DNA from 2 places in the Spiractinospora alimapuensis genome. Region 2 is predicted to be linked to the other one. Evidence: riboswitches for the same ligand, from Rfam matches in the RefSeq annotation. Region 2 holds a riboswitch; the other holds the start of a gene.

Region 1 (10,819 bases), 670 kb from region 2:
CGGGATTGACGGTGGGGGGTTCGGTGGGCGTGTCACGGTGGTGGCAGGATTGGCCCATGGCGGCGGACACGAGGAGACAGGCGCAGGCATCGCTCCCGCCCGGGCAGGTCGTCGCCCAGGACTGGGGGGCACTGCACTACGGACCCGTGCCCACGTTTCGCCCCCAGAGGTGGGACCTGCGGATCCACGGCAGCACTGGTGACGGCGATGTTCGGCTGTCCTGGGACGACGTGGACTCCTTGCCCCGCGTCGGCCTGGTCGCCGACTTCCATTGCGTGACCCGTCTCACGGTTCCCGCGGTGGACTGGTCGGGGGTGTCAGTGGCGACCATCGTCGACCTCTGTCCACCCGACGGCGAGGCCACCCACGTCATGGTGTGGGGGGAGTACGGGTACAGCGCGAACCTGCGGATGGTGGACTTCCTGGCCGACACCACCCTCCTGGCGACGCACCGGGGGGCGCACCGTCTCGAGCCTGAACACGGCCACCCGCTGCGGCTCGTCGTTCCCCACCTCTATGGCTACAAGAGCGTGAAGTGGGTGCGGGAGATCGAGTACCTGCGCGCGGATCGCCGCGGGTTCTGGGAGGAACGGGGTTATCACAATCGTGCCGACCCCTGGTCGGAACAGCGCTACGCCTACCAGGAGGAACCGAGCGAACCGCCGTCGGCCCGCGAACCGTGAGCTCTCCCGTGGCGGGCGCCCGAGGGAGGTCGGCGGGGGCCAGGTCCGTGGTTCCGCCACATTTGTCGGGTGGGGCCGTTAGCTTTGCCGGATGCAGTACTTAACGGGGTTTCTCGCGTTCAGCACACTGGCCTGCGTCGTGGCGCTCGTCTGGTGTTCGGTCCTGCTGCGTCGGGCGCGCAACCGCAGTGACGCGGAACGTACGTTCGCGGTGCTGCACGCCTTGGAGCTGGTGTCGCCCGCGTTCCGCGACGGCCTGCGCCAGGAGACCGCCCGCAGGGTCGCCCGCCATCTGCACGACGTGCTCGGGGCGACGGCCGTGGCCGTCACCGACGAACGGGACGTGCTCGCCTGGTCCGGGGTGGGGTCCGAACACTCCGCGGAGGTCGCCGAGTGGATCGAGCCGGCGTTACGGAACCGACGGACCTGCGTCGTGGACCACATCGGCTGCGGCAACCCGCGCTGTGAGGTGAGAACCGCGGTCGTGGCCCCCGTGGTGACCGAGCGCCAGATGTCCGGAGCGATCCTCGCGTTGGGCCCCGGGCCCTCCAACCAGATGGCGCGTGCGCTGAGCGAGGTGGCGCGGTGGGCGTCGCAGCAGATGGAACTGGCCGAGCTGGACCGGGCGCGCACCCGGTTGGCCGAGGCCGAACTACGGGCCCTCCGCAGCCAGATCTCACCACACTTCATCTACAACTGTCTGACCACCATCGCCTCGTTCGTGCGCACCGACCCCGAGCGGGCGCGTCGCCTGTTGTTGGACTTCGCCGGGTTCGCCCGCTACGCGTTCCGCGGCACTCGCCAGCTCACCACCCTGGACGAGGAACTCCGCTCCATCGACCGCTACCTCGCGCTGGAGCGGGCCCGGTTCGGCGAGCGGCTCCAGTGCACGATGCGGATCGCGCCGGAGATCCTCAGCGCACAGGTTCCGTTCCTGTGCCTGCAGCCGTTGGTGGAGAACGCGATTCGGCACGGCATGGAGGGACGCGCGGACGCCGGCCACGTCATCGTGACGGCCCGCGACGCGGGGGCGGAGGCGCATCTCAGTGTCGAGGACGACGGCGTGGGGATGGCGCCGGCGCAGGTGGGCGACATTCTGGCCGGGGAGGTCCCCTCGGGGCACGGCATCGGGCTGGGCAACGTGGACGCGCGTCTGCGCAGTATGTTCGGGGACACCTACGGCCTGATCGTGGAGACGGGAGTGGGCGCCGGAACGAAGGTGCGGCTTCGGATTCCGAAGTTCCTGCCCGCCGTCGTCGAATAATGCGTCGGTCGAACCAGCGTCGCGTGGCGATTCGGGTGGTTGGTGGGCCCAGGATCGCCGAGTTTGGGCTTTAGGGCTCCGAACCGGTTGCGCCGGCCCTGCCGGGTCGCCATGCTCGGTCCATGATCCGTGTCCTCGCGGTGGATGACGAGGTTCCCGCGCTTGAGGAAATGGTCTACCTGCTCCGGCGAGACCCCCGGGTGGACTCCGTCGCGATGGCGGGCGACGCGACCAACGCGATGCGACTGGTCGGCGACACGGTGTCCACCGGGCACCGCTTCGACGTCCTCTTCCTCGACATACGAATGCCGGGCCCCAGCGGCGTCGATCTCGCCCGATTCATCAACAACCTGCCCTCCCCACCCGCGGTCGTCTTCGTCACGGCGCACGAGGACTTCGCGGTTGCCGCGTTCGAGCTCCACGCGGTTGACTATCTCCTGAAGCCATTGGAGGAGGCGCGACTGACGCGGACACTCGACCGCATCGCCGATACCCTCGCCCCGGCGGACGACCAGCCGCGGGTGGCGGTGGAGCTCGCGGGACGGATCCGGTTCATCCCGCGTCAGGAGATCTGGTACGCCGAGGCGCGAGGGGACTACGTGCGGCTACGCACAGCGGAGGGGGGCTTCCTCATCCGGAGCACACTGAGCACGCTGGAACGTGAGTGGACCGGCGCGGGGTTCGTGCGCGTCCACCGCAGCCTCCTGGTCGCCACGCGCCACGTCTCCGAGCTCCGGATCGACGGGACGCGCGCCAGTGTCCGCGTCGGTGAAGAGGTTCTGCAGGTCAGTCGCAGACAGACGCGTGAAGTGCGGGAGCGGTTGCTGTACCGAGCCGAGGAGGGGTGAGCCGTCAGGTGCCGGAGTTGAGGGAAGGTAGGGTCCGCGTGACCTCCGCCGGCGCGCGTCGACCCGAACGGTCCGTCCACCGGCGGGAACGATCCGCGCGGTCCCTGGTGGCGCGTGCCTTCACCCGTGCCATGCCCATCACCTTCCTCACCCTCCTCACCGGCCTCGCCCTGCCGTTCGTGGCTCCCGTCCTGGGCGACGTCGTATCCTCGGTGGTTCCGTCCTACTCCGGACTGTGGGTCGGTCTCAGTGTGGGGCTCGTCCCCGCCGTGGGGGTCGCGCTGCTGCTCGCCCACAATCGATGGGTGGCGACGACGCGACCGTGAATCTTGGTGTCCTCGGAGCCCTGGGCGCCGTGTGGTTGGTGTTGGCGGTGTCCGTCCTGGCCCGGCGACGCGGAACACGCGGTGGACCACGCGCGGTGTCGTCCGTCACGACGGCCGCCGCCGTGTGTGGGGAGAATGTGTGCGCGGTGGCGATCGCCGTTCTCACCGCGGTCGTGTACTCCCACGGTCTGCACGCCCTGTGGCTCGTGGTCGCCGTGGGCGTCGGCTTCGTGCTCTACGCGGTCCTGGTCGCCGGCCCGCTGCGCCGCAGCCGCGCCTTCAGCCTCGCCGACTTCGTGGAGTGGCGGCTTGAGTCGCGGAAGGTGCGACGTATCGTCACCTGTTGCGTGGTCGCCTTCTGCCTGTGCCTGCTGACGGCACAGTTCCGGTTCGTCGGGGACGTCGTTGAGGCGGCCACTGACTGGCCCGCGCACTACGCCTGGATCGCGCTGTCCGCCGTCACCTTCGTTATCCTGCGCTCCGGACGTCCGGGTGCGGGGGCGGGCTTCCAGTCACTGAGCTTCTGGTTGAAGTTCCTGGGGTTCACCATCCCCGCGCTGTCGCTGCTCGGCCTGTCGGTGACCTCCGACGCACCGACGAGCGCCGCGCGCGGTTCCGCAGAGTGGGAGTCGTTGGCCATCCCCAGTGGCACCATGCTCGAGCACTACTCCATCGCCATGACGCTACTCTTCGGTGTCGTCGGGCTGCCGCTCTTCGTGTTCCGCTACTACGGGACGCGGGACGCGACCACCGCGCGTGACTCGGTCACGGTCACCTTCGCCCTCATCGCGAGCATGCTCGTCCTACCGTTCGCCTTCGCGGTGTTGGCCCACTCCTTCGCCCCGTCCCCTTCGCAGCGGTGGGGCGAGACGACGTCGATGGTGATGTTCCTGGTGCCCCTGTGGGTGGCGCCAGGAGGCCTCGGCCAGACGTTGACCGCGGTGCTGCTGGTGGTCGCGGCGGTGTCGACGGTCGCGGTCGTCGTCGCCGTGTCGTCGGCGGTCGGCAGTCACGTCTCGCAGTGTCTGACCGGCGGCGGGATGCGCCTGTACAGCACCGGCGCCACCTGCGCCGTCCTGATGCCACCGCTGCTGATCTGGGGGGTTCCGGCGCTGCGGCACGTCGACATCCTCGTGCTCGTACTCGCCGGATTCCACGTCTGCGCGTTCACGCTCGCGCCCGTCCTGCTGTTGGGGGTGTGGTGGCGCGGCCTGACCCCCATCGGGGCCGGCGCGGCGATGATCGTCGGCCTGTTGCTGGTGGGAATCACGGCCACGGTGACGCTGTGGGACCCACCGGTACTCCAGGCGTTCCGCGCCCTGACCGTCTACCCGGGCCTCACCACGCTGCCTGTGGTCGTCCTGGTGGCCGTCGGGCTGTCACTCGCGTGGCGGAGGAACCTGCCCAACTCCGCTCCGGCGGCGCTCGCCACCCTGCACGGCGGGGTGCGGGAGACGCGCGGCCCGGACTGAGGCCGCGGCGCGCCGGACGGGCCATCGTGTGGGGAAGGGCCCCCGACGGGGCCGGGTGATGACCGTTCGTCGACGATCCCACCCCGTCCGTCGTACACGACGCCGCCCACCGACGCTCCAGAGCCGTTCACCGATCCAGGGCTCCAACTCCGGGCTCCACTTTGGCGGTGCGCCTAGAGTTGATCCCAGACCGCCGCGATCGTGGCTGGGACGTTCGACCGACGCTCCGGCGTCAGGAGTCCCGCAACGCAGTACGCGGGAGTGGGAGGGGAATCCACGTCGCTGGTCCGTGTCCTGGTTGACACCTCGAGTGGGGGCGGCCGGGCGGTTGGGACGACGACTCCCGCGATTCGGTGGTCTGGGGGGCGAGGAACGTGCTCCGACGCGGGCAGCGACCGTGTCCGCATCGGAGCACGTCGCCCAGCAGGCGTCGACCCGGCCGTTCGGCGCCGTCCCGCGCGCCGACGAACACCGACTCTCCTGGCGGGCGTCAGTCCTCGACGGGCGGCGACGAAGCCCAGGCGTATCGACGGGCGGGAATCCGACCCGCCAGTCGCGCCTGCCGGCCGGCCCGAACGGCGTCACGCATCGCCGACGCCATACGGCGCGGTTCCTGTGCCCGCGTGACGGCGCTGGCGAGCAACACGGCGTCGCACCCCAGTTCCATCGCCAGGGCCGCCTCGCTCGCCGTGCCGATGCCGGCGTCGAGAACGACCGGAACCTGGGCCTGCTCCACGATCAGTTCGATGTTGTGGGGATTGCGGATGCCCAGACCGGAGCCGATCGGGGACCCCAACGGCATGACCGCCGCGCAGCCCAGTTGCTCGAGCCTGCGGGCGATGATCGGGTCGTCGTTGGTGTAGGCCATGACCACGAACCCGTCGTCGACGAGACGTTCGGCGGCGTCCAAAAGCTCCACCGGGTCCGGCAGCAGGGTGTGTTCGTCCGCGATGACCTCGAGCTTGACCCAGTTCGTCTCCAGGGCCTCACGGGCCAGCCGCGCGGTCCGGATCGCGTCGACCGCGGTGAAACACCCCGCGGTGTTGGGCAGGACCTGGATGTCCAGCTCACGCAGGACGTCCAGCACCGAACCTGTCGTCGCCGGATCCACCCGGCGCATGGCCACCGTGGTCAGCTCGGTCTCCGAGGCACGCAGGGCCTCACCCAGAACGCTGAGGTTCGGAGCCCCACCGGTCCCCATGATGAGGCGCGAGGAGAACTCGACGTCCCCGACGCGCAGCGTGTCCACGGATGTGTCCGCGGCCGTGTCCGGCTGCTCCGGAGCTGCGGTTGTGGGCATTGGTGCGTCAACCTCCCTGCACCGCGGTCAAGACGTCGACGCGGTCGTGTTCGTTCAACTCGGTGTTCTCCCACTGCGCGCGGGGGACCACCGTGTCGTTCAGCGCGACGGCGATCCCCGACGACGCCTCGGTCAGCGAACGCACGACCTGCGCCACCGTGGTGGTCGCGGGCCACTCGTGCTCCGCTCCGTTGATCTGTACACGCATACGTGCTTCCTCCGTTGTCGTGGCCGCTCCGTGGGCGCGACCTACCCGATGTGACGGGTGGCGGCGAACTCCGCGGCGTAGTCGGGGACGTGGCCGTGCTCCAGGGCGTGGGAGAGGACGTCGCCGGTCACCGGACAGAGGAGCACCCCGTGTCTGTGGTGGCCGGTCGCGAGGAACAGCCCGGGAACGCGGGTGGGGCCCAGAAGTGGCGCGTTGTCCGCCGTGGCGGGGCGCATGCCCACGTTGACCTCCACGACGTCGAGCTCACTCAACCCGGGCAGGAGATCGTGTCCGTCCCGGAGTACCTGCCACAGTCCGCCCGCCGTGGCCTCGCCGTCGAACCCCCGCTCCTCTTGGGTGGCTCCCAGTACGACCTCGCCGTCCTTCCGGGGGACCGCGTAGACGGGCGTGCCGCGGACGAGTCCACGCACCGTGCGCGTCACCAGTGGCTCTCCGCCCTTCGGGAGACGCAGCCGCAGGAGCTGGCCCTTGACCGGGCGGACCCGCGGCACGTCCGCCGGCACTCCGTCGAGCAAGGACGTCCACGCCCCGGCGGCCACCACGGTGGCGGCGGCGCGGAGTTCCCGTCCGTCGTCCAGGTCGGCGCCGTGGCACCGCCCGTCGGACACGGCCAATCGTGCGGCGTGGCCGGTGACGAACTCGACCCCACGTCGCTCCGCCGCCACGCGCAGGGCCTTGGCGAGCCGCCGGGGGTCCACCGAGTCGTCCTCCGGGGCGAAGATCCCACCCCGGATGCTGGTCGCCAGCATCGGCTCCAGTCGTCGACACTCACGGCTGGTGAGACGTTCGGTCTTGACACCGAGCCGTTCGTGTAGCTCCAACAGGCGCGTCAGCACCGCGAGGTCGTCGGTGTCGAACGCGACCTGGAGTGTGCCTCCGGGGTGGTGTGCGACGTTCTCCCCGCTCTCTTGTTCCAGTTCGTGGACGAAGTCCAGGAACCGGTCCCGGGACAGCATGGCCAGGCGCATCAGAGCGTCCTCGCCGAAGGTCGCCTCCGAGGCGGGCGTGAGCATTCCGGCCGCCACCGGGGACGCTGCTCTCGGTGCGTGATCGTCGACGACCACGACCGTGGCGCCCGACCGGGCGCGGAACCAGGCGGTGACCAGTCCGGGCAGTCCGGCGCCGACCACCAGGGTGTCGACGGGTTCCGGTTCGGGGTGCGACGACTCCGCCGCGTTCGGGGTCGTGCCTCGTGTCATCGCGTTCACCACTTCCTTCGCCGGGATGATCCGGATCAGGTTCATGCGGTCGGAGACCGTGGAGTCTCCCTCTCAGCCGAGTTCCGCCCGGCTCCCGCGGGTCCGTTCCGCCCTCCATCGTAGGTGGTCGGTCGAACGGCGGGACTATGCGGAGTGCCACCCACGGGAGGCGGGCTTTGGCGCTTCCGGCAGGTGTAGGGAGGCCCGGAATGTGGAAGAGTGGGGACGTGACACAGATCGATCATGACACCGAGACGCTCATCGGTGAGTGGCTCACCCTGAACGACGCCGCCAAGGCCCTGTCGACCAGCCCCAACCGCGTGAAGCAGCTCGTGCGGGACAACAAGCTGACGGGGATTCGTCAGGGGGGCACCATCACGATCCCCGCCGCCTTCATCGTCGACGGCGAGGTGCTCAAAGGTCTCGCGGGTACGCTCACCGTCCTCGCCGACGCCGGGTTCACCGAGAGCGAGGCGTTGCGGTGGCTCTTCACCGCCGACGACACTCTCCCCGGCACGCCGATCGAGGCCCTGACGAAGGACCGCGGGACCGAGATCCGGCGCCGCGCCCAGGCCCTGGCCATCTAGCCCCGGGGGACCGGCGCGTGGTGTGACCGCGCGGCGGCGGCTGGCCCACCGCGTCCTATCCTGGGGGCGTGACCACTACTCCTCCACGCGAACGCCTGCGCCGTGCCTCGTTGTACCTCTGCACCGACGCGCGCAGGGACCAAGGTGACCTGCCCGAGTTCCTCGACACCGTGCTAGCGGCCGGGGTCGACATCGTCCAGCTCCGGGACAGGTCCCTGGACGTCGTGGAGGAGCTGGCCGCGCTGGAGGTGTTCGCGCGCGCCTGCGCGGCCCACAGCGCGCTGCTGGCGGTGAACGACCGTGCGGACGTCGCGCACGCGGTCCGGCCGGACATCCTCCATCTGGGGCAGCGTGACCTCCCGGTGCCGAGCGCCCGCGACATCGTCGGCCCGGACATGATCATCGGGCGCTCCACCAACGCCCCCGACCTGACCTCCGCGGCGGCCGAGCAGGACGCCGTGGACTACTTCTGTGCCGGCCCCGTCTGGTCCACCCCCACCAAACCGGGCCGACGCGCGGCCGGCCTCGACCTCGTCTCCCACGCCGCCACGCTGAACACCACCCGCCCGTGGTTCGCCATCGGCGGCATCGACCTCGACAACCTCGACCAGGTCCTCGACGCGGGCGCCCGCCGCGTCGTCGTGGTCCGCGCGATCACCGAGGCGCCGGACCCCGGAGCCGCCGCCGCGGAGTTCGCCCGCCGCCTGTCCGATCGCACGCGGGACGACGCGGCAGGTTAGTCGGCGCACCAGCTACGCGTACGAGCGATGGCCCCGGCGATGCGTGGGGGCATCGACTTAACGGGGGTCCACTGGTGACCCCCGCTCGGCGCGTTCTCGGGGCAACGGTGTCAGGGCACCAGCAGCACCTTGCCGACGACTCGCCGGTCGGCCAGGTCCCGGTGGGCTTCCGCTGCCCGCTCCAGGGGCAGAGTCGACCCGATGTGCGGGTGGATCCGCCCATTTCGGGCCTCCTCCAGGGCAAGTCGGGCCAGGTCGCCCATTCCCAGCTCCTCCTGGGCCTGGATGTCGTACAGCCCCAGGGCGGTGATGCCGCGCCGAGCGGCCTCCTGCGCGTCGACCTCGGCGAAGTCACCCCCGGCGGTTCCGTAACTGACGAAGCGACCTCCGTCGACCACCAGTGGGAAGGCGGCCGAGCCCAGTTCCGCGCCCGCTCCGTCGATCACCACGTCGACCCCGGCGCCACCGTTGAGGGAACGGACCCGGTCTACCCAGTCCGCTGCGGTGTAGTCCACGGTCTCCTCCGCGCCCAGGGACCGGGCCAGTTCCCGCTTGTTCGGGCTGGACGCCGCGCCGATCACCCGCGCCCCCGCGAGGCGGGCGAGCTGCACGACAAGATTGGCCGCACCACCGGCGGCGGCCAGGACCAGCACACTGTCGTTGCGGCGGAACCGCGCCGCCCGCCGCAGGCTCATCGCCGTGGCGCCGTCGACCAACAGCGCCAAGGCGTACTGGGGGTTCAGCTCGGGGGGCACCGTGAGCAGTCCTGCCTCGGGGACCACGACCCGCTCGGCGTACCCGCCGTTGTCCGTTCGGGTGAGCACGAGGGTGCCCTTCCAGGACGGGTCGACTCCCGCGCCGATCTCGGCGACCCGCCCCACGACACTCCCCCCGGGCACGTATGGTGGCTCGACAGGGAAGAAGTCCTGGGCGGAGCCGGACCGTATCAGGGTGTCCAGGTAGATCACGTTGGCGGCCTCTACCGCCACGACCACTTCGCCGGGTCCCGGGTCGGGTTCCGGAAGCTCTGTGGCGACCAGGACCTCCGGGCCGCCGAACCGGATCGCTTGTACCGCGCGCATAGTGTCCTCCGCTTCGATTCCGATACGGAGATTCTGATACTTGAACCAAACTTGAAGTCAAGTGCTTGGCGCGGTCGCCTTGAGAGCGGTGAGACCCCCCGCACGGAGCACGAGGTGCATGCGGGGAGAGGCTTGTCTTCGATCAGATTTCCACGTGTGCCAGGGCGGTGGGGTGGTGGCGAAGGAAACCCTCGATGGATTGGGGTGGGCGGCCGGTGAGGTCGGAGACGGCGGGGCTCACCGTGTCGAGTTCTCCGGCGGCGATCGCGGCGTAGGAGCTGGCCCAGCCGAGGATTCGCCAGTCCTCATCGCTCAGGGTCCGTCGGGAGGCGAGGGCCTCCTCCCAGGTCTCCGGGACGTAGGCGATGGTCTTGCCGGTGAGCCTCGACAGCCGGGACACGGTGTCACCCAGGGTGAGGGCCTCCGGGCCCGTGAGGTCGTAGGTGTGGCCGTCGTGGGCTCCGCTCTGCGCGTCGGTGAGGACGGCGGTCGCGGCCGCGGCGACGTCCTCGCGGGCCACCCAGGCGGTACGACCGCCTGCGGCGGGGCCGCGGACCACACCGGAGTCGTCGACGAACCCGGGGACCCCGTCGAGGTAGAGGCTGGGCCGCAGGAACGTCCACCGCACGCCGGTCGCCTTGATGTACTGCTCGGTGTGGAAGTGGTCCCGCGCGAAGGTGAAGGTGGCGTCGGCGGCCGCGTTGAGGAACGACAGGTAGACGATGCGTTGGACGCCCGCCTCCACCGCGGCGTCCACGGCGGTCAGGTGCTGGGCGACGCGGTCGGGGGCCTCGGTCGCGGACACGAGCATCAGCGTGTGGACGTCCCGCGCGGCTCGGGTGAACGTGGCGGAGTCCAGATAGGAGGCCATGGCCGCCTCGGTTCCGGGGAGCTCGGGTGCCCGGTTCAGGTCACGGATGATGAGGCGCTGGCGTAGCCCCTGCCGCGCCAGGCTCGCCGCGACACGCTGCCCGACGGCGCCGGTCGCTCCCGTGACCCCGATGACTCCTGAATCAAGTTCGAACTCACCCATGTGGCCCATTCTCGGGTACTTACCCGAATTCGGGGAGCCGGCTCGCGGGTCGGGAG
Region 2 (10,819 bases):
TTGGGGCTCCGCATACTCGACGTGCAACACCACGACCCGGGCAGACAGTCCGAACATTCCCGTTATCTCGCCGTGATCTGAATTACGTCGAGGGACGCGGCTGACCAGGGCGGTCGAGCGTGACGCGGGTCATTGACCTCCCTCCCCCACGCGCTTGACCTCAACCGGACTTGATGTTGAAGGCTCAAGGCACGACACGGAGTGGGAACGAAGGCGGTGGAGTCGATGCGCGCGATTCGCGTGAGGGAGTTCGGCTGGCCGGGAAACCTGGTCAGCGAGCTGGTGAGCGATCCGGTGCCCGGGCCCGACCAGGCGCTCATCGACGTGTCCTTCGCCAACGTGATGTACGTGGACACACTCCTGCGGGCCGGACGGTGCGACGACCTCCTCGACGTCCGCCCGCCCTACGTACCGGGCAGCGGCGTCGCGGGAACGGTGCGCCGAATCGGCGCCCACGTCGCGCCGGAATGGCTGGGTCGGGACGTCATCGCCGACATCGGGATCGGTGGCTACGCCGAGCGCGCCGTCGCCCCGGAGAGCTCACTGATCGAGATCCCACCGGGATGCCGCACGAGTCGGCCCTCGCGGTCCTCTCCGACGGCGCCACGGCGTGCTGGGCCAGCGACACCGCGGCGTTCCGCGCCGGCGAGTGGGTCCTCGTCACGGCGGCCTGCGGCGGCGCGGGCAGTCTGGTGGTCCAGTTGGCCCGTGCCGCCGGCACCCGTGTGGTGGGCGCCGCGTCGGGACGGCTGAAGCTGGACCGGGTCCGCGCGCTGGGCGCGGAGGCCGTCGTCGACTACTCCCAAGCGGGCTGGGCCGACCGGGTTCGAGACGTCACCGACGGCGCGGGAGCCTCGGTCGTCGTCGACGGAACCGGCGGTCGGCTGGCCGAGATCGCCTACTCGACCCTCGCCGACGGCGGGACCTTCGTGTCCTACGGAGTCTGCGACGGACCGGCCGTCGACGTCGACGAGCGGGAGGCGGCGGCGCGCGGGATCGGCATGCGTCGACTCGTCGGGTGCGCGGCGCCGCGCGACGACGAACAACGCCTGACCCGCCGCGCCCTGGACCTCGTGCGACGCGGGGAGCTCACGCCGCTGATCGCGCTCACCATTCCGCTGGACCGCGCCGTCGACGCGCACATCCTCCTCGAGCAGCGCGCCGCCGCGGGAAAGGTGCTGTTGGTGGTCGGCGGGTGAGGGGCCCTTCAGTACAGGGCGCGCACGTCGATGTCCACGGCGAAGGGGACGGAGAGGCGGAGCCGGCCGCGTTCGATGCCAGTGGCGACGTACTGGCCGGTGGTGTCGTCGAGCTCGTAGACGTGCACCACCGGCCTCGCGTTCTCCTCTTCGACCCGCCAGAAGTGCCGGATCCCCGCCTTGGCGTACTTCAGTGGTTTGGTCTCGCGGTCACGTTCCTCCGACTCCGGGGAGACGATCTCCACGACCAGCAGGACGTCCTCGGGCAGGAGATAGGTCCGGCTCGCGTCCCGCACCGGCTCGTGGAACACCACAACGTCCGGCTCCGGGCGTTGCCGATGGCCCAGCTTGATCGTCATCTCCGGCTCGACACGCACGCCGGGAGGGGCCGCCGCATCGAGCGCGGCCCCCAAGCGCATCATCACCCGGGCGTGGAAGGACCGCTGGACCCACCGCACCACGAGCACCCCGTCGAGGAGTTCGACATGGCGGGGAGCCGCCCCGGGGAGGTGGTCGAGGTCGTCGGCCGTCCATCCTCCGGGTGGTGCGGCGAGCCAGTTCGGCAGCGACGCCGCCGGTTCGGGGGCTGGTCCTGTGGAACTGGACAACGCCATGGGCCTCCGGACAGCTCGGACGACGCGGGTACCGCGACCCTAACTCACGTCGCCCGAGCGCCGTCGCGCCTTCGTTGGGCCTGGAGGCCGGTCCGATCGACCGTCAGATCGGCCAGGTCTCCTCGCGCCAGGCGGCGTCCCAGAACATCCACTCGTAGGTGGTGGCCCGCAGGAACGCCTCGCGCATGCGGGAGACGGTGAAGTCGTCGGCGCGGTCGGCCAGCCGGTCGGCGATCGTCTTGACCTGTTCGGTGGCCTTGGCGAAGTCCTCGTCGGCGTAGGTGGCGATCCAGTCCGCGTAGGGATGGCCGGTGAGGTCACCGGCCTTGGCCATGAGGCGGTCGCCGACGTCGCAGTACACCCAGAAGCACGGCAGCACGCCCGCCACGAGTTCGGCGTAGCCCTGGGTCTGGGCCAGGGACAGAACGTAGGACGTGTAGGCGTTGCAGGTCGGTGAGGGCTGGAGGTCCTCGGCGACCGCGCCGACGTTGCCCTCGTGCAGGGAGCTCTCCACGACGATGGCGTCGTGGGCGGCCTTGGCGAAGAACGCGATCTCGTCGGAGTGGTCGGCCTTCGAGGCCGCGGCGGCCAGCGCGCGGCCGAATCCCCGGAGGTAGAGGGCGTCCTGCGTCATGTAGTACTCGAACTTCCGCCGTGGCAGGGTCCCGTCCCCCAGCCCCTTGACGAACGGCAGGTCGTCCATCGCGTCCCGTGTGGCCTTCGTGGCGTGCCACACCTCAGCGCAAAACCCCATTGCGGCGGTCCCTTCGCTAGCGTGATCTAGATCAGGTTCGACGGGTGTTCTCTCAGCGCCAACCGCGGTCGAGTGGTCGCGATCGGCGCACCCCGCGCCCGTTTTGTCCGACCCTATCGGCCGGACCGGTCCCGATCAGGAGGGGGTCAGCTCGCGGAGCTGGCGCGAGACGTAGGCGAGTTTCTCGGGGTTGGCCACGTTGAGGACGTGGGTCACCTCGCCGTCGAGGAACGTGAACTGCTGCACCAACAGGGCGGCGCCGTCGGCGAGGGTGAGGAGTCCGTGGGCTCCGTTGATCTCGGCGGCGGTGGCCACGGCGACGGACCGTCCCTCGGGCGAGAAGGTCAGAGCCAGAGCGTCCGCGAAGGGAGCCGTCGTGACCGCGTAGCCGCGGGTCTCGGCGAGACGGATGAAGCCGGCGAGGAACCGGGTGACACGATCCGCGCCGACCACCGGGCGCCGTCCGGCCGTGACCTGCCCACCGCCGTCGGAGGTGGCGACCACGTCGTCGGCGAGCCGCTTCTCGAACGCCGACAGGCTTCCGCCGTTGGCCGCGTCCAGGAAGAGCGCCACGATGTCCCGGGAGTCCTGGTCCGAGGGGGCGAACCGGCGCCGGTCCCCCGCCAGTCGCTCCCTGGCCCGACGCAGGAGCTGCCGGGAACTCGCCTCCGTACCGCCCAGGATCGACGCGATCTCCTGGTGCGTGTGTCCGAAGGCCTCCCGGAGCACGAACACGGCGCGTTCGCTCGGGGTGAGCCGTTCCAGGAGGGCGAGAAAGCCCAGTGAGACCGATTCTCGTCGCTCCGCGGTCTCCTGCGGATCCAGCACGCCCGACACGACGGGCCCGGTGAGCACGGGCTCGGGCAGCCAGGGCCCCACGTAGACCTCGCGGCGGGCACGGGCCGAGGTCAGTCGGGTACGACACGCGTTCATCAGCACCGTCGTCAACCACGCCGCCGGATTGTCGACGGCCTCCTTCTCAGCCGCGTGCCAGCGAAGGTAGGTGTCCTGCACCACGTCCTCGGCCTCCACCGCCGAGCCGAGCATTCGGTAGGCGAGGGAGAGGAGTCGGGCACGGTGCGACTCGAACTCGTGGACGGACGGGTGCTCGGCGGCCATGACATCAGCATCGCACGACCCTGGGTGGTGGCCGAAGCGGTGTCGGCCACCACCCACACGACCTAGGTGGTCGGTACCGCGGCCTCCGCCTCCAGCCGACGGACGTGCGGAATCACCTCCGCCAGCGCGTCCCGGAACGGCCCGTGGGTACTGAAGTAACCGAACCCGAACGTGTCCCGCAGATCCAGCAGCTTCCGGGCGTTCTCCTCGGGGGAGCCGACCAGAACGTAGGGGTTCTCCAACACTTTCTCCGCGGTGTCCAGCCCGGTCGCACCGAAGCGATCCGCCAGGTCCGCGGCTGAGGCCTCGGCGTCGTCCGTGGTGAACACTGCCTGCAGCAGCACGTTGTACTCCAGCGACTCCGCCCGCGTGCCGGACCGCTGCCGGACGTACTCCACTCGTTGCCGCGTCTGCTCGTAGGAGGCGAGCAGGAACGTGCCCGGCGGCTTGCCCGGGGCGTGGATCGCTCCGCTGAAGCCGATGATGTTGGCGTGCCGCGCCGCCACGTCCAGCGCCCGGTTGCCGTGACCGCCGATCAGCAACGGTGGGTGGGGTACCTGGCGTGGCAGCGGTGACTGTCCGTCCTGCGCGAAGAGCCGATCCAGCTCCGCGATCGTGTGCTCGAGGTGGTCCATGCGCTCGGCGTGCGACGGCCACGGAATCCCCGCGGCGTCGAACTCCGACTTCATGTGCCCCGCGCCCAACCCCAGTTCGAGTCGTCCCCCCGACAACCGGTCCACGGTCGCCGCCTCGCGGGCGAGCATCGCCGGGTTCCAGAACGCCGTGTTCACCACGAGCGTTCCCAGCCGCACCGTGTTCGTGACCTCCGCGGCTGTGGCCAGCATGGCGAACGGTGACCCGACGCCAAGGTGGTCCGCGGTGTGCACGACGTCGAATCCCAGACGCTCACTGTCCCGGCAGAAAGTCCGCCAGTCCTCAACGTCGACTCCTCCGAAGTTGACTCCAAACCGCAGCTTCGTCATGACCCCGATTCAACCCGGGAGGGGAACGGCGCGCTACCCGTCTCGCTGGTTTCGGTCCCTGGTTCTCCTCTGAGCTAACACCCATGGCACGCCCTCCATACTTGCGGTATGGAGGAATTGCGGACGGAGGCCAAGACAGCGGTGCGGCTCGAGACCTGGGACGCGCTGCGCGACGCGGGCGCCGCGCGCTTTCCTGGGGTGAAGGGGCGTATCCCGAACTTCGTGGGCGCCGAGCGAGCCGCCGAACGGCTCGCCACGTTACCGGAGTGGGCGGCCGCGCGGGTCGTGAAAGCCAATCCCGACTCCCCACAGTGGCCGGTGCGTACACGGGGCGTCGCCGAGGGAAAGCGTCTGTTCATGGCGGTCCCCCGTCTCGCCGGCGACGCGCCGTTCCTGCTGTTGGAGGAGGATCGGCTACACGTCGCACCCCGCACGGCCACGTCGATCAAGGGCTCCGCCGTGCACGCCACCCCGACGCCCCTGGACACGGTGGACCGGATCGACCTCATCGTCTGCGGCACCGTCGCGGTCGACCCCGACGGTCGACGCGTCGGTAAGGGCGGCGGGTTCTCCGACCTGGAGTTCGGCCTGCTCACCGAGGTGGGGTTGGTCGACGAGCACACCGTCATCGCCACCACGGTGCACCCGACGCAGGTGCTGGAGGGACCGCTGCCCGAGACCGAGCACGATTTCCGGGTCGACCTGATCGTCACGCCCGAGGAGGTGATTCGTACGCCCGCGCCCAAGCGGCCCGCGGGGATCCTCCGCAACCACCTCACGTTGGAGAAGATCGAGGAGATTCCCCCGCTGCGGCGGCTCCTGGCGGAACGGGACGCCACGGCGTGAAGCCCCAAAAACCGGTCGCTCGTGGGAAGGGGACGATGCGACGCTCGGGACATGGGCGAATCTCTCTTTGGCGATCCCATGGCGGCGATACTCTACGACAGGCTCTACCCCTGGGGTGGCCGGTCCGGGGACGAGTTCTACCTCGAGATCATCATGGCGACGGGCTCGGTGCTTGACGTGGGCTGCGGCACGGGCACCCTGCTCCGGCACGCGAGGGACCAGGGCCACACGGGCCGTCTGGTCGGGCTCGACCCCGCGGAGGCGATGTTGGAGGTCGCCCGCGCCCGGGAGACGACCGCGGGAGGAAGCGGGATCGAGTGGGTCGTGGGCGACGCGGCCTCCGTTTCCTGGGCGGCGGAGTTCGACCTGGTCATCATGACGGGGCACGCGTTCCAGGAACTGGTCAGCGACCAAGAGGTACGGCACTCCCTGTCCGCGATGCGCGGAGCACTGAGGCGCGAGGGTCGGCTGGTGTTCGAGACACGGAACCCGGCCGTGCGCGCATGGGAGCGGTGGACACCGGACCACCCCGTGACCAACTCCCACCCCATGATCGGCCGGGTGCGCTACACCCCCGAGCTCCGCAAAGTCGACGGTGACACGGTGACGTTCACCGGCACCTACGCCGCGAACGGACTGAAGGAGCCCATCAGTGGAGAGAGCACACTCCGTTTCCTCGACGTCGACAGCCTCGACGGGTTCCTCGCCGACAGCGGACTCGCCGTGGTGGAGCGCTACGGAAGCTGGAACCGCGACCCGTTGACGGCGACGAGCCCGGAGATCATCACGGTCGCACGACGTGTGTGAGGCGCGGGTGCGTCACCAGGTCCCATGCCACTCCTACACGGCCTCACAGCGCCGTGTACACACGGTGTCACTCCATCCGAATGACGCCGCGGTCCACGGCGGCGTGGACCGCGGCGGTGCGGCTGTCGACATCCAGCTTGTCGAAGATGTGCACCAGGTGGGTCTTGACCGTGGATTCGCTGATGAACAGTTCACGGGAGATCGCCCGGTTGGACATGCCGCGGGACAGCAGGCCGAGGATCTCCACCTCGCGGGCGCTGAGCGCGGGTCGCGTGTCGCGTAGACGGTGCATGAGCCGCCGTGCCACGGACGGGGCGAGCGCCGTCTGTCCCTGCGCGGCGGTGCGTACCGCCTGGCACAGCTCCTCGGGGGGAGCGTCCTTCAGGATGTAGCCGGTCGCGCCGGCCTCGACGGCGGAGAGGATGTCGGCGTCGGTGTCGTATGTCGTGAGCACCAACACCGGGGGCGCCTCGGGGCGTTCGGTGATCCGGCGGGTGGCGGTCACACCGTCCATCGCCGCGCCGAGTCGCAGGTCCATGAGCACCACGTCGATCCCACCGCGACGTACCGCCGCCAGTGCCTCCTCACCTCCGGACACCTCGGCGACGACCGTCATGTCCGAGCGGTCGTCGAACATGGCGCGCAGGCCGCGCCGGACGACCGGGTGGTCGTCCACGAGCAGCAGCCGCAGGGGATCGTCCGTCACGTCGCCTCGCCTTCGTCGGACAGTGGCAGCCGTACCGCGATGGCGGTGCCGAGGCCCGGCGAGGTCTCGACGTCGACCGTGCCGCCGAACGCGGTGATCCGGTCGCGCAGCGCGATCAGTCCGAAACCTGTCCCACCCTCGTAGGTGTCGAGGGCGGCGGGGTCGAAACCGACGCCGTCGTCGAAGATGTCCAGCGTGACCTCGTTGCCGAGAAACCCCAGGGTGACGACCGTTGTGGTGGCCCGCGCGTGCGCCACCACGTTGGCGAGACTCGCCTGGGCGGACCGCAGCAGCGCGACCTCCACGGCAGCGGGGAGAGGCGTGGGCGGCCCGTCGATCCGGGACTGGCAGTCGATCCCACTCTCCCGCCCCACCCGCTGGCACAGACGGCGAAGGGCCTCGGCCAGGCTCTGCGTCGCGAGGGAGGGAGGAGTGAGGTCGCGGACGAACCGGCGCGCTTCCTCGAGGTTGGTGACCGCGCTCGCACGTGCGTCACGGACGTGGTCGCGTCCGCGTCCCGCCGGAAGCTCGTTCTCCGCCGCCCGGAGGAGGAGAACGATGCTGGACAGCCCCTGGGCGAGCGTGTCGTGGATCTCCCGTGCCAGCCGCTCCCGTTCGGCGAGGACTCCCGCCCGGTGCTGGCTGGACGACAGCTCGTCCCGGGCACGGGTGAGCTCCTCGATGAGCCGCAGGCGCTGCTGACTCTCCCGATACAGCGTGCTGTAGCCAACCGAGATCACCACGGCCGACACCGCGCCCAGCGCCGGCCCGAGCACCATAGCGGCGTCCAGTCCGCCCGAGTGCAGCCCCTGCGTGGCCACCACCGCGGCGGTGATGACGGCGATCGCCCCCACGGCGTGACGTCCCCCCAAGAGGTGGAGGTGCCAGAAGAACAGCGGGAACGCGACCCAGGAAAAGTGCGGGCTGGCAACGAGGAGTCCGCCCCATAGTGCCGTGACCACGGCGAGCCACAGGAGTTGAGTCCACCGGCGCGCGTCACGCCGTGCCGCGCGCCCACCGGTCGCGTACACCACGGCCAGCAGCGCGGCTCCCCCGGCCGCGACCCAGCGGTACGGCGCGTCGTCCGCGACTCCCTGCACCGCGGCGATCGTGAGCAGGAGCAGGAAGCTGGCGTGAAGCACCCACCGGAGCCCGCGCAACACGGTGATGCCCGGCGGTAGCCACGATGCCGTGGACCGCGCCCCAACTGCCATTCCCCGACTCACCCCCGACCCGGTCCACACCCTAGGCACCTCTGGTGTCCGCACGCATCAATCATTCGATTGATCCCCTGGTCGGGCATTCGGACACCAGAGATCCACCTTCTCCGCGATGGCACGAACGCCGGCGCGTCCCACCCTGGATGGTGATGTCGACGTCGAGAGAGGAAAACCGTGTTCATCGCCGTTCGCGACATACGGTTCGCGTGGGGGCGTTTCGCGCTCATGGGTTCGGTGGTCGCACTCATCACCATGCTGATCGTGCTGCTGTCGGGACTGACAGCGGGGCTCGCCAGCCAGTCCACCTCCGCGGTGCGTGATCTGCCCACGGACCGGATCGTGTTCGGGTCCTCCGGTGAGGCCGATCCGGAGGAGTCGTTCGAGGACAGCGTGGTTGACGCCCCGCAGCGGGACGAATGGGCCGCGGCCCCGGGCGTGGCCGCCGCGCATCTGGTGGGTGTCACCCAGGCCAGGGCGGACATCGCCGTGGGCACCACGGGCGTCACCGTGTTCGGGGCCCCACCGGACAGCGGCCTCGCCCCGGAACGCGTGGCGGACGGAGAGGTCGTGGTCCCCGAAGGGTTCGCCGAGGAGGAGGGGATCGTCCCGGGCGACACGATGACGGTGTCCGGGCGGGAGCTGACCGTGTCGGCGGTGGCCGGAGACGCCTACTACAGCCACATGCCGGCCCTGTGGACCACCCTGGACACCTGGCGCGGCCTCGACCCCGGCCACACACCGGACGCGGAGCCCGGGGACGAGGCGACGGTTCTGGCGGTGGAGGTCGACGGGGACCTGGACGTCGCAGCGGCCGACCTGGCCGCAGACACCCTCTCGGTCGACGTCGCCGACAGCCTGAGCGCCATCGGCGCCTTCTCGTCGGAGAACGGCTCACTGCGGATGATGCTGGGTTTCCTCTACGCGATCTCGGCCCTGGTCACCGGGGCGTTCCTCACGGTCTGGACGATTCAGCGCTCCGGGGACATCGCCATCCTGAAGGCGCTCGGGGCGTCGACCCGCTACCTGCTGCGCGACGCGCTCACCCAGGCGTTCCTCGTTCTGACCGGAGGCGCCGTACTCGGCGGCGCGTTGGGAGTCGCGGTCGGAGCCGCCGCCGCGACGATGGTGCCGTTCGAGTCCACGCTGGCGACCACGCTGTTCCCGGTCGCCGGCATGGTCGCGCTCGGTATGGCGGGCGCGGCGCTCGCGGTCCGGCGCGTGACCTCGGTTGATCCCCTGACGGCACTGGGAGGTGTCCGATGAGTCTCACGCTGCACGACGTGTCCCTCACCTACCCCGACGGGGAGGACCAGGTCACCGCTCTCGCCGGCGTGTCGCTGCACGTCGCGCCAGGTGAGGTGGCGGCCGTGGTCGGCCCCTCCGGCTCCGGCAAGTCGAGCCTGCTCGCGGTGGCCGCGACGCTGATGCGCCCCGCGTCCGGAACCGTCCGAATCGACGACGTCGACGTGACCCACCTGTCGCCGGCGCGGCGCACGCATCTACGCGCGTCCAGGATCGGGATCGTGTTCCAACAACCCAACCTGGTCGGTTCGCTCACCGCCGAGGAGAACCTTCTGGTCACCGAGCACCTTCGGGGCGGTTCCGTGGCGGCGGCCCGATCCGCGGCCGAGGAGCTCCTGCGCACGGTGGGTCTGGAGAACAAACGCCATCGCCGCCCGCACCAGCTCTCGGGAGGTGAACGTCAGCGCGTGAACATCGCCCGCGCCCCCATGGGACAACCGAGTGTGCTGTTGGTGGACGAACCCACCGCGGCCCTGGACCATGCTAGGGGCCGTGGGATCACGGACCTGGTCGCGACGGTCACCCGACGGTTCGCGATCGCCACCGTGCTGGTCACCCACGACACCGAGTACCTGGACGCCGCCGACACGGTGGCACACATGCGCGACGGCCACCTCACCGGCGAGGCCGAACCCGCGGGTCATCGGTGACCCCGCCTCGGCGCGTGTGGCCGAGGCGGAGCGGGCCGCCGCACTAGGGTGGACGTGGGCGAGGCGAGGAGGCGGCGTGAACAGTGATCGGATCGAGTGCGTCGCGCGTGTGGGCGCTCCGGTGGAACGAGTGTGGCCCCTGATCGCGGACGGTGCGGGCATCCGGCGGTGGTTCGCGTTCGACGGCGCCGAGCTCGACGCCGTTCCCGGTGGGGCCGCGGTCTTCGAGTGGGCCGAGCACGGACGGTTCCTCGGCGTGGTGGAGGACGTCCGTCCGGAACGCCTGCTCACCGTACGGTGGGCACTGGTCCCCGACGTCGCGCCGGACCCCGGCAACGCCACGCTCGTGGAGTTCCCTGGAACCGGATGGCGATCAGCGTTCCCGGGTGAGGATCGTGGAGTCGGGTTTCGCCGCGCTGCACGGAAGCGACGAGGAGCGGCGGCGCTACGCCGAGGAGAACACCCAGGGGTGGCAGGCGGGGCTGTCCTTACTGACGGAGTTGGCCGAGGGCCGCTCCGGCGAGTGACGCCCACTCAACCGGAGCGCGCGTCCCGGACCGCGTTGGCGCTGGCGTGGTCCCCCCGAGCGTGAAGTCCCTCGATGACGCCGTCCTGGTCG

Evidence for each region. Region 2 has a riboswitch for thiamine pyrophosphate ahead of tenA (thiaminase II). Riboswitches for the same ligand answer to the same signal wherever they lie in the genome.
Region 1: it holds a riboswitch for thiamine pyrophosphate, as region 2 does, so the genes downstream of both, thiO (glycine oxidase ThiO) here and tenA (thiaminase II) in region 2, are expected to answer to the same signal.

The regions. Positions count from the first base shown of each region.
Region 1 covers NZ_CP072467.1:1,165,852-1,176,670, reverse strand. The annotation lists gene J4H86_RS05445 (molybdopterin-dependent oxidoreductase) at 57-683, shown strand; gene J4H86_RS05440 (sensor histidine kinase) at 775-1,947, shown strand; gene J4H86_RS05435 (LytR/AlgR family response regulator transcription factor) at 2,070-2,795, shown strand; gene J4H86_RS05430 (hypothetical protein) at 2,834-3,121, shown strand; gene J4H86_RS05425 (sodium:solute symporter family transporter) at 3,118-4,593, shown strand; gene J4H86_RS05420 (thiazole synthase) at 5,084-5,893, opposite strand; gene thiS (sulfur carrier protein ThiS) at 5,901-6,101, opposite strand; gene thiO (glycine oxidase ThiO) at 6,143-7,321, opposite strand; TPP riboswitch at 7,316-7,429, opposite strand; gene J4H86_RS05405 (Rv2175c family DNA-binding protein) at 7,549-7,908, shown strand; gene thiE (thiamine phosphate synthase) at 7,977-8,648, shown strand; gene J4H86_RS05395 (zinc-binding dehydrogenase) at 8,759-9,730, opposite strand; gene J4H86_RS05390 (SDR family oxidoreductase) at 9,873-10,763, opposite strand.
Region 2 covers NZ_CP072467.1:495,843-506,661, forward strand. The annotation lists partial or broken gene J4H86_RS27560 (NADPH:quinone reductase) at 343-498, shown strand; gene J4H86_RS02190 (zinc-binding dehydrogenase) at 564-1,199, shown strand; gene J4H86_RS02195 (Uma2 family endonuclease) at 1,208-1,813, opposite strand; gene tenA (thiaminase II) at 1,917-2,567, opposite strand; TPP riboswitch at 2,558-2,672, opposite strand; gene sigJ (RNA polymerase sigma factor SigJ) at 2,703-3,686, opposite strand; gene J4H86_RS02210 (TIGR03621 family F420-dependent LLM class oxidoreductase) at 3,749-4,669, opposite strand; gene J4H86_RS02215 (5-formyltetrahydrofolate cyclo-ligase) at 4,778-5,515, shown strand; gene J4H86_RS02220 (class I SAM-dependent methyltransferase) at 5,567-6,322, shown strand; gene J4H86_RS02225 (response regulator) at 6,390-7,028, opposite strand; gene J4H86_RS02230 (sensor histidine kinase) at 7,025-8,242, opposite strand; gene J4H86_RS02235 (FtsX-like permease family protein) at 8,423-9,511, shown strand; gene J4H86_RS02240 (ABC transporter ATP-binding protein) at 9,508-10,200, shown strand; partial or broken gene J4H86_RS27565 (SRPBCC domain-containing protein) at 10,331-10,456, shown strand; gene J4H86_RS02245 (hypothetical protein) at 10,587-10,727, shown strand; gene J4H86_RS02250 (FMN-binding negative transcriptional regulator) at 10,735-10,819, opposite strand, start outside.